2 regions of the Rossellomorea sp. ABR4_012 genome follow, and region 2 is predicted to be linked to the other one. Evidence: riboswitches for the same ligand, from Rfam matches in the RefSeq annotation. Region 2 holds a riboswitch; the other holds the start of a gene.
The links. Region 2 has a riboswitch for cobalamin ahead of ACXAFV_RS21670 (acyl-CoA thioesterase). Riboswitches for the same ligand answer to the same signal wherever they lie in the genome.

Region 1 (3,316 bases), on a different contig from region 2:
TAAAAATAATTTCTGCCGTCATTTGCTTATCCCTCCATCTGCACCTTACATGTTCAGCTTATATCTTCCGAGAAAAGGTTTTCATAAATGAAAGAACAGAGTCATCACCGCGCCGACTGAACACCTGTTGAAATTCCCATAATATAAGCATCAGCTAACGGACCCTCTATAAACCTTGAAAAGCGGCTCCCGCAATTGCGAGAGACGCTCCAACAAGAAATGCCAACAGCACTCGGTGCAGCTTGAATCTATTCACGATATTGATATACATTTGATCCACAGTGCAGGACAGGGTAACGGAAAATCGTTGCACCGAGGAGCGAAAGAATACCAGTAACCGGGACTCGCGCCAACTCCAATACCTATCAGCAATGAAAATTGCATACTAAACTATTACAATCTTATTTGAATAAATCCGGATACACCGCTTTTGCTAGTTCCTCTACGCCTTGTACCAACCTAGGGCCGGTTCTCGTTACCAAATCTGAATGAACGTCATATACTTGTTCATTCTTGATGGCAGGCACGCCCTCCCATCCTTCTCTGCTTAACACTAATTCTTTCGGGTTTTCTGTGTAATACCCATAAGTAGTGACAATGACATCAGGATTCAGAGCGATGATGGCCTCTTCATTCATTTTCACCCAGCCTTCTTGTTCTGCAGCTGCATTATCAGCATTAATCAACGTAAGCATTTCATCCATGAAGGTATTACGTCCAGGAGTGTAAATCTCTGGTGCAGGAGACACTTCTACAAAAACGCTCTTTTTCTCTTCTTTTGAAACTTCAGCTGCTTTCTCTTTCACTGCCTGAAGATCATCTTTCATTTTCCTAATGGTTTCTTCGGCCTGTTTATGGGCGCCTGTAGCCTTGCCGATCATTTCAACCGTAACGTACACTTCTTCGAAACTTTTCGCGTCATGTACGACCAGAACAGTGATACCAGCGTCCCTTATCTGCTGGAGAGCCTCCGTCGCTGATCCCATTACCGAACCATGGGCGAGTACCAGATCAGGTGATAGGGAAAGAATCTTTTCAACATTGAGCTCCATACCGCCGATCTTCTCTTTTTCAGCCGCTTCAGGAGGATAGTTATCAAAATCAGATACTCCAACAACTTTATCACTCAGCCCTAATTCGAAAGCAATTTCGGTGTTACTAGGGATAAGGGATACAATCTTTTCAGGTTCTTCTTCAATCGTTACCTCATTATCTACAGCATCCTTAATGGTTACAGGAAAAGCTGCCGTTTCCTGATTTTCAGCTTGTTCCTGCTCTGCTGAATCTCCTCCAGCATTTCCTTTATCTGTGTTCCCATCATTTCCGCAGCCGGCAATGACGCCGATAGAAAGCAGCAGTGCAAGAAATAGTAAGTTAATCTTCTTCACGTTAGTTTCTCCCCTTTTTTCATCTTAAAATAAAAAAACATCTCTTCCTGAAGAAAGAGATGACGTGTAAAAGGCATATTTTTGATGTAAACTCAAAATTCATGCGATTTACACCTTCCCTATCCTCGTAGGCTTTTGGTGCACGTTAACAGGCAGGTCTCCTGGCTTATGGTCATTGCCCGCTGTTCCTTCCCATACAAATGTACAGTGGTATTAACAGCAGGCTCCCAAATTACAGTGGCGGGACCGCGTTGGAATTTCACCAACTTCCCTTTAAAGACTTCAGTTCGACTAAAGTCACCTGTTTCCGACAATATGTATTAAATTTTCCGCTAGCTAGATTATACACAAGAAAGGTTGTGAGGGGAATCATTTTCCATCTCTCTTTCTCTTTTTGCATTAATAGATTTTAACATTCCCCCTTTGTTTATCTAATTATTTACAGTTCAAATATATAACCATATTTTTCTAAAATTTATTCTTCAACAGACAAGGTAAGAAATGTTTTTTATCTTGTGTGGGGGATCTAAAATCCCAAGTGTATAGCAGCAGAAAAGCAGATACAATGACAACCATCGGTCTGTTCCTTCCACACGTTCACCCCTCAATCTACTTATTACACGCAAGCAACCTCATAGAGGACAAAAATGGACCGGGTGACGTTGTACCAATAATTCCGCGCCTTTACTCTTCAGTGGGACAGGGACACTGTCCCACCTTTCCAGCCGAAAAAAATCCACCCTGCAAATGTAGAAAATACTCTACTGCAGGATGGATATATTAATGCATAGGCCCAATATCTCTCTCATCCGAAAAGGGAACAATATCAGGCAGGTGAGACCCGGCTTTTTCAATTGGAATGCCATTGAACATCCCTATGCTGATTGTCAGTAATAAGATAAGTTTTATAATTTTTGTTTTCATCCTTTGTTCCTCCTAAATATTCCTAATCTTCCACTACTATAGCAGAGTGTCTAATTTCCTGTTTTCACCTTAATGGATGATAAGTGTACAGAAACTAGTAATATAGTCTTTATTCGTTAAGGATTTTAGGATATTATAAAAATACTTATATTAATTGGAAGTTTCAGGGAGGTATAGCGCACAATGGATGAGTTTCGAATGAGCCTTGGAGAGAAGATTCAATTATTGCGCAAGAAGTCTTTTTTATCTCAAAAAGACCTTGGGGAAGGGATTTGTTCACAGGCTTTCATCAGCCAGATCGAGCAAGGGAAAATTGCCGTTTCAGCAGAAGTTCTCTATCAATTATCCGTTAAGCTTGGCGTGGATACAAATTACTTCTTTGAACAAACAGACACACAGAGAAAAGACTATATAGAAGATGTCATCATGCTTGCAAGAGGATACATCCATAGCCGGGATTACGAGACACTTGACGGGCTGATCAAAACAGAGGAAAACAGCCCATTGTTAAAACAAAAAAGATACCGGCAATTCATCATCTGGAATAAATCCATCATCGCCCTCCACGTAGAAAAAGATTCGCAGAAGGCACTAAAGCTTGCAGAAGAAGCACTAAACCTAAAAGAGACGTCTTCCCATACATACTCCCTGAGGGAAATCGAAATATTGATCACGAAAGGGAATATATTAATTGAATTAAACAGGATCAAGCAGGCCATTACGACATTTGAAACGGCGAAGATGCATATCCATTCGACCATCCATACGTATTCTCACACCATATATATACGATTGTTTTACAACTTGGCGAGGGCATACTATACGAATGAACAATATGAAGATTCACAGAGGACAACCGTCCAGGGGATCTCCTATTGCAAACAGCAGAAATCCACTTACGGGCTCGGTGAATTGTATTATCAAAAGGCGATGTGTATGGAGAAACTCGGGAAGTTCCAGCTCGCGGCTGAGAACTATTTAATCGCTAAATTCATTTTCAAGTT
Region 2 (3,316 bases):
AGCTCACTTTTGCTGATTTTACTTCTTTCATTTCACTTTTTCAGTTACGAACAAACATTGAGTTATTTTAGTTCGGGTATCGTTTGGCTCTTGTTTTCAACGTTTATTATCTCAACGGCATTTATTAATACAGGTCTTGCGGGCAGGGTTTCCCTCTATATGTTAAAACTCTCCAGGGGTTCCGGGAAGGCATTGATTTTCATCTCTTTTTTACTCATGGTTGTATTGTCTGTCCTTATCCCATCTAATGTAGGGAAAGGGAGCTTATTGTCCTCTGTTCTGGATAGTTTGATGAAAAGTTTAAGAAAAATAGGGGATGTCGGTTATTTAGGCAAATCCCTGTTCATAGGAGTTGCCTATCTAGCTGCGATTTCAGGTGCCTTTGTTGCCACTGGAGCCAGTTCTACTATTTATGCTTTCGGGATCATGAGTGAAGTTTCTCCCACTCTGAACTACTTAAAGTGGTTTGAACTATTTGGGATTCCTGTTTTTCTGTTTATTGTGATCCTATGGGGAATATTTTTAATTGTTTTTCCTCCAGAAAAAATAGACCGTAAGCTGTTATTAACGTTAATTGAGGGGAAGATTGATGAGTTGGGGCCAGTGAGCATCAATGAAAAGAAAATTATGTGTATAATCGCGGGAACCTTGATTTTATGGATTGCACAGCCTGTACATGGGTACTCAATTCCTCAAGTCGGCCTAATGGGTGCTTGCTTTACCGTGTTCCCTTTTGTGGGGGTATGGGATTGGGATGAAGCTAGAAAGTCAATAGATTGGGATTTGATGCTCTTTTTCGCTTCTACATTGATGGTATCAGGGATGTTAATTAGAACAGATACGATTGATTGGATGGCAGCTGGATTAAATGGTATCCTTTCGGGTCATCCACCTTGGGTTGTCATACTTGTCTTAATTATATGCACGAGTGTCATTCGAGTCGTATTCGTGAATATCTTAGGTTTTTTGACAATCATGCTCCCCCTAAGTGTGACGATTGGACATACGATTCCGGATTTATCACCTATGCATATTGCAATGCCGGTATTTCTTGCATGCGTACCTGGATTTTTCCTTGTTACCCAGTCACCTGTACACTTGATTAGCTTCTCATATGGCTATTTTACAGATAAGGACCTGCTACGAGTAGGGCTGGTTGCATCCATTGCATGGATAGCCGTCATCTTATGCTCTGTATTTCTTTATTGGTAAGGCTGATACCAATCAAGATGTTAAAGAGGGTATGAACAGATGTCTGTTCATACCCCATCCCTATTTAATCAAAGCCCGATTCTTCCTATGCTCCTTACGCAGAACCGCGGTGTTAAATAATCTTTTTTCCTCCTCCGTTTCAGGAATCACTTTCGGTACAGGCTTTGGCTTCCCGTCTTCATCCACTGCAACCATGGTAAGGAATGATTCTGTCGTCAACGTCTTGATACCAGTCAATAGATTGGTAGAGTACACTTTTACATAAACCTCCATTGACGTCCTTCCTGTAGAAGTCACAATCGCTTCGAGGCTCAGCGCGTCTCCGACAGTTGCAGAAGAAAGGAAATCAACCGAATCGATCGAAGCCGTGACCACCACGGAACTGGAATGCTTCATGGCTGACAGTGCCGCAATTTCATCAATGAAAGCCAATACCTTTCCTCCAAAGATCGTTTGCATGTGGTTCGTGTCCGGCGGCAGCACCAATTTTGTTTGGATCGTGCGTGAACGTTCAACTGGATAAGCTTGCTCCATCTTTTTTCATCTCCCCATAAGTCTTGAAATTAAAAATGCATCTCCTTTTTGAAAGAAGATGCAGCTATTCCAATCGAACGATCGGGATCCATTGAAATCTCGTTTGTCGTTCCATAAAGCGCAACACCCTCCTATCTCCCGTAGGAACTCTGTGTTCTTCCCGATTGGCAGGTCTCCTGGCTCGGCTTCGTCAACTTCTTATCCCTTCCCGTTCCGAAGACGAAACAGTGGGCTTCATAAGAAATCTCAGCCTTACAGTGGCGGGACCGCGCTGGATTCTCACCAGCTTCCCTTTTAAGAAGAGGGTCTACTGACATCCTCTTCACCAATGAGCAATAATGAAATTGTGAACGCTTTTATTCTACCATATTCGACGTCATTAACATTCATTTTGTCAGAAAAAAGAGAACCTGCTGACTTTTTTACCAATTTTATGAAACCTTTACAGATCCTCTCCCGTAGATAGTCATATAACCAGTTTAATAGCAGAAAAAATATTACTGCAAAAAATTAATAGGGGGTATGTAAGAATGGGTTCTTTAACTGTCATTGGTGTCATTATGTTCCTTATTCCTGTATTGATTGTAGCGGCAATTGCGGGAATCGGGTATTATTTCTGGATGCGATTCCGTTACCGCACGGCAAAGTCCAATCAGGCCTTGATCATCACGGGTCCGAAACTCGGGGATCCAGAGAAAGAAACGAATATCTTTACCGATCAGGAAGGACGTTCCATGAAGATCATCAGGGGTGGAGGATACCGTCTGAGACGATTCCAGACCAGCACACCTGTCAATCTTACGTCTTTCCAATTGAAGCTGTCGACTCCGCGTGTCTACACAAACGGAGGGGTCCCGATCGTTGCTGATGCGGTCGCGATGGTCAAAGTGGCTGATACATTAAACGGGATTGCCAATTATGCAGAGCAGTTCCTTGGTAAAGATCAAAAAGAAATTGAAGATGAAATTATTGAGGTATTAGGAAGTAATCTGCGGGCCATTTTATCAAAAATGACCGTCGAGGACATCAACAGCAACCGGGAGAAGTTCAACGCCGACGTATCGGAGATTGCGCAGAAACAGCTTGATCTGATGGGCTTCAAAATCACTTCTCTCGGCTTGACGGATATACGTGATGCCGATGAAGAAAATGGATACTTAAAGAACCTTGGACGCCCGCGTATCGCGGAAGTACGCAAGCAGGCAGAAATCGCCGAGGCAAACACTGAACGTGAAACGCGGATTCACCGCGCGCAGACGGATCAGGAAGCGAAGGAAGAAGAGTATAAGCGTCAAATTTCCATTGCCGAATCCAAGAAGGAAAAGGACATCAAGGATGCGGCATTTAAAGAAGAAACAGAACGTGCCCGGGCGAAATCCGAGCAATCGTATGAACTTGAAAAAGCGAAGCTTGCAAAAGAAGTAAAAGAAGAAGAATTGACGCTCCAGTTCCTTGAGCGCGAGCGAGCGGTCAAACTCGAAGCGGAAGAATCGAAAGTGCGTCAAACGAAGGCAGACGCAGAATATTATGAAACGACCCGTAAAGCGGAAGCAGAAGCGCGTAAAGCAGA

Region 1: linked by a shared signal. The riboswitch ahead of ACXAFV_RS03695 (ABC transporter substrate-binding protein) and the one ahead of ACXAFV_RS21670 (acyl-CoA thioesterase) in region 2 are both predicted to bind cobalamin.

Annotation. Positions count from the first base shown of each region.
Region 1 covers NZ_JBSWVK010000001.1:741,059-744,374, reverse strand. Annotated here, with positions in the region: gene ACXAFV_RS03705 (bifunctional adenosylcobinamide kinase/adenosylcobinamide-phosphate guanylyltransferase) at 1-22, opposite strand, end outside; gene ACXAFV_RS03700 (iron chelate uptake ABC transporter family permease subunit) at 167-271, opposite strand; gene ACXAFV_RS03695 (ABC transporter substrate-binding protein) at 402-1,388, opposite strand; cobalamin riboswitch at 1,523-1,708, opposite strand; gene ACXAFV_RS03690 (hypothetical protein) at 2,169-2,312, opposite strand; gene ACXAFV_RS03685 (helix-turn-helix domain-containing protein) at 2,496-3,316, shown strand, end outside.
Region 2 covers NZ_JBSWVK010000008.1:27,528-30,843, forward strand. Annotated here, with positions in the region: gene ACXAFV_RS21665 (SLC13 family permease) at 1-1,212, shown strand, start outside; gene ACXAFV_RS21670 (acyl-CoA thioesterase) at 1,273-1,746, opposite strand; cobalamin riboswitch at 1,896-2,091, opposite strand; gene ACXAFV_RS21675 (flotillin family protein) at 2,277-3,316, shown strand, end outside.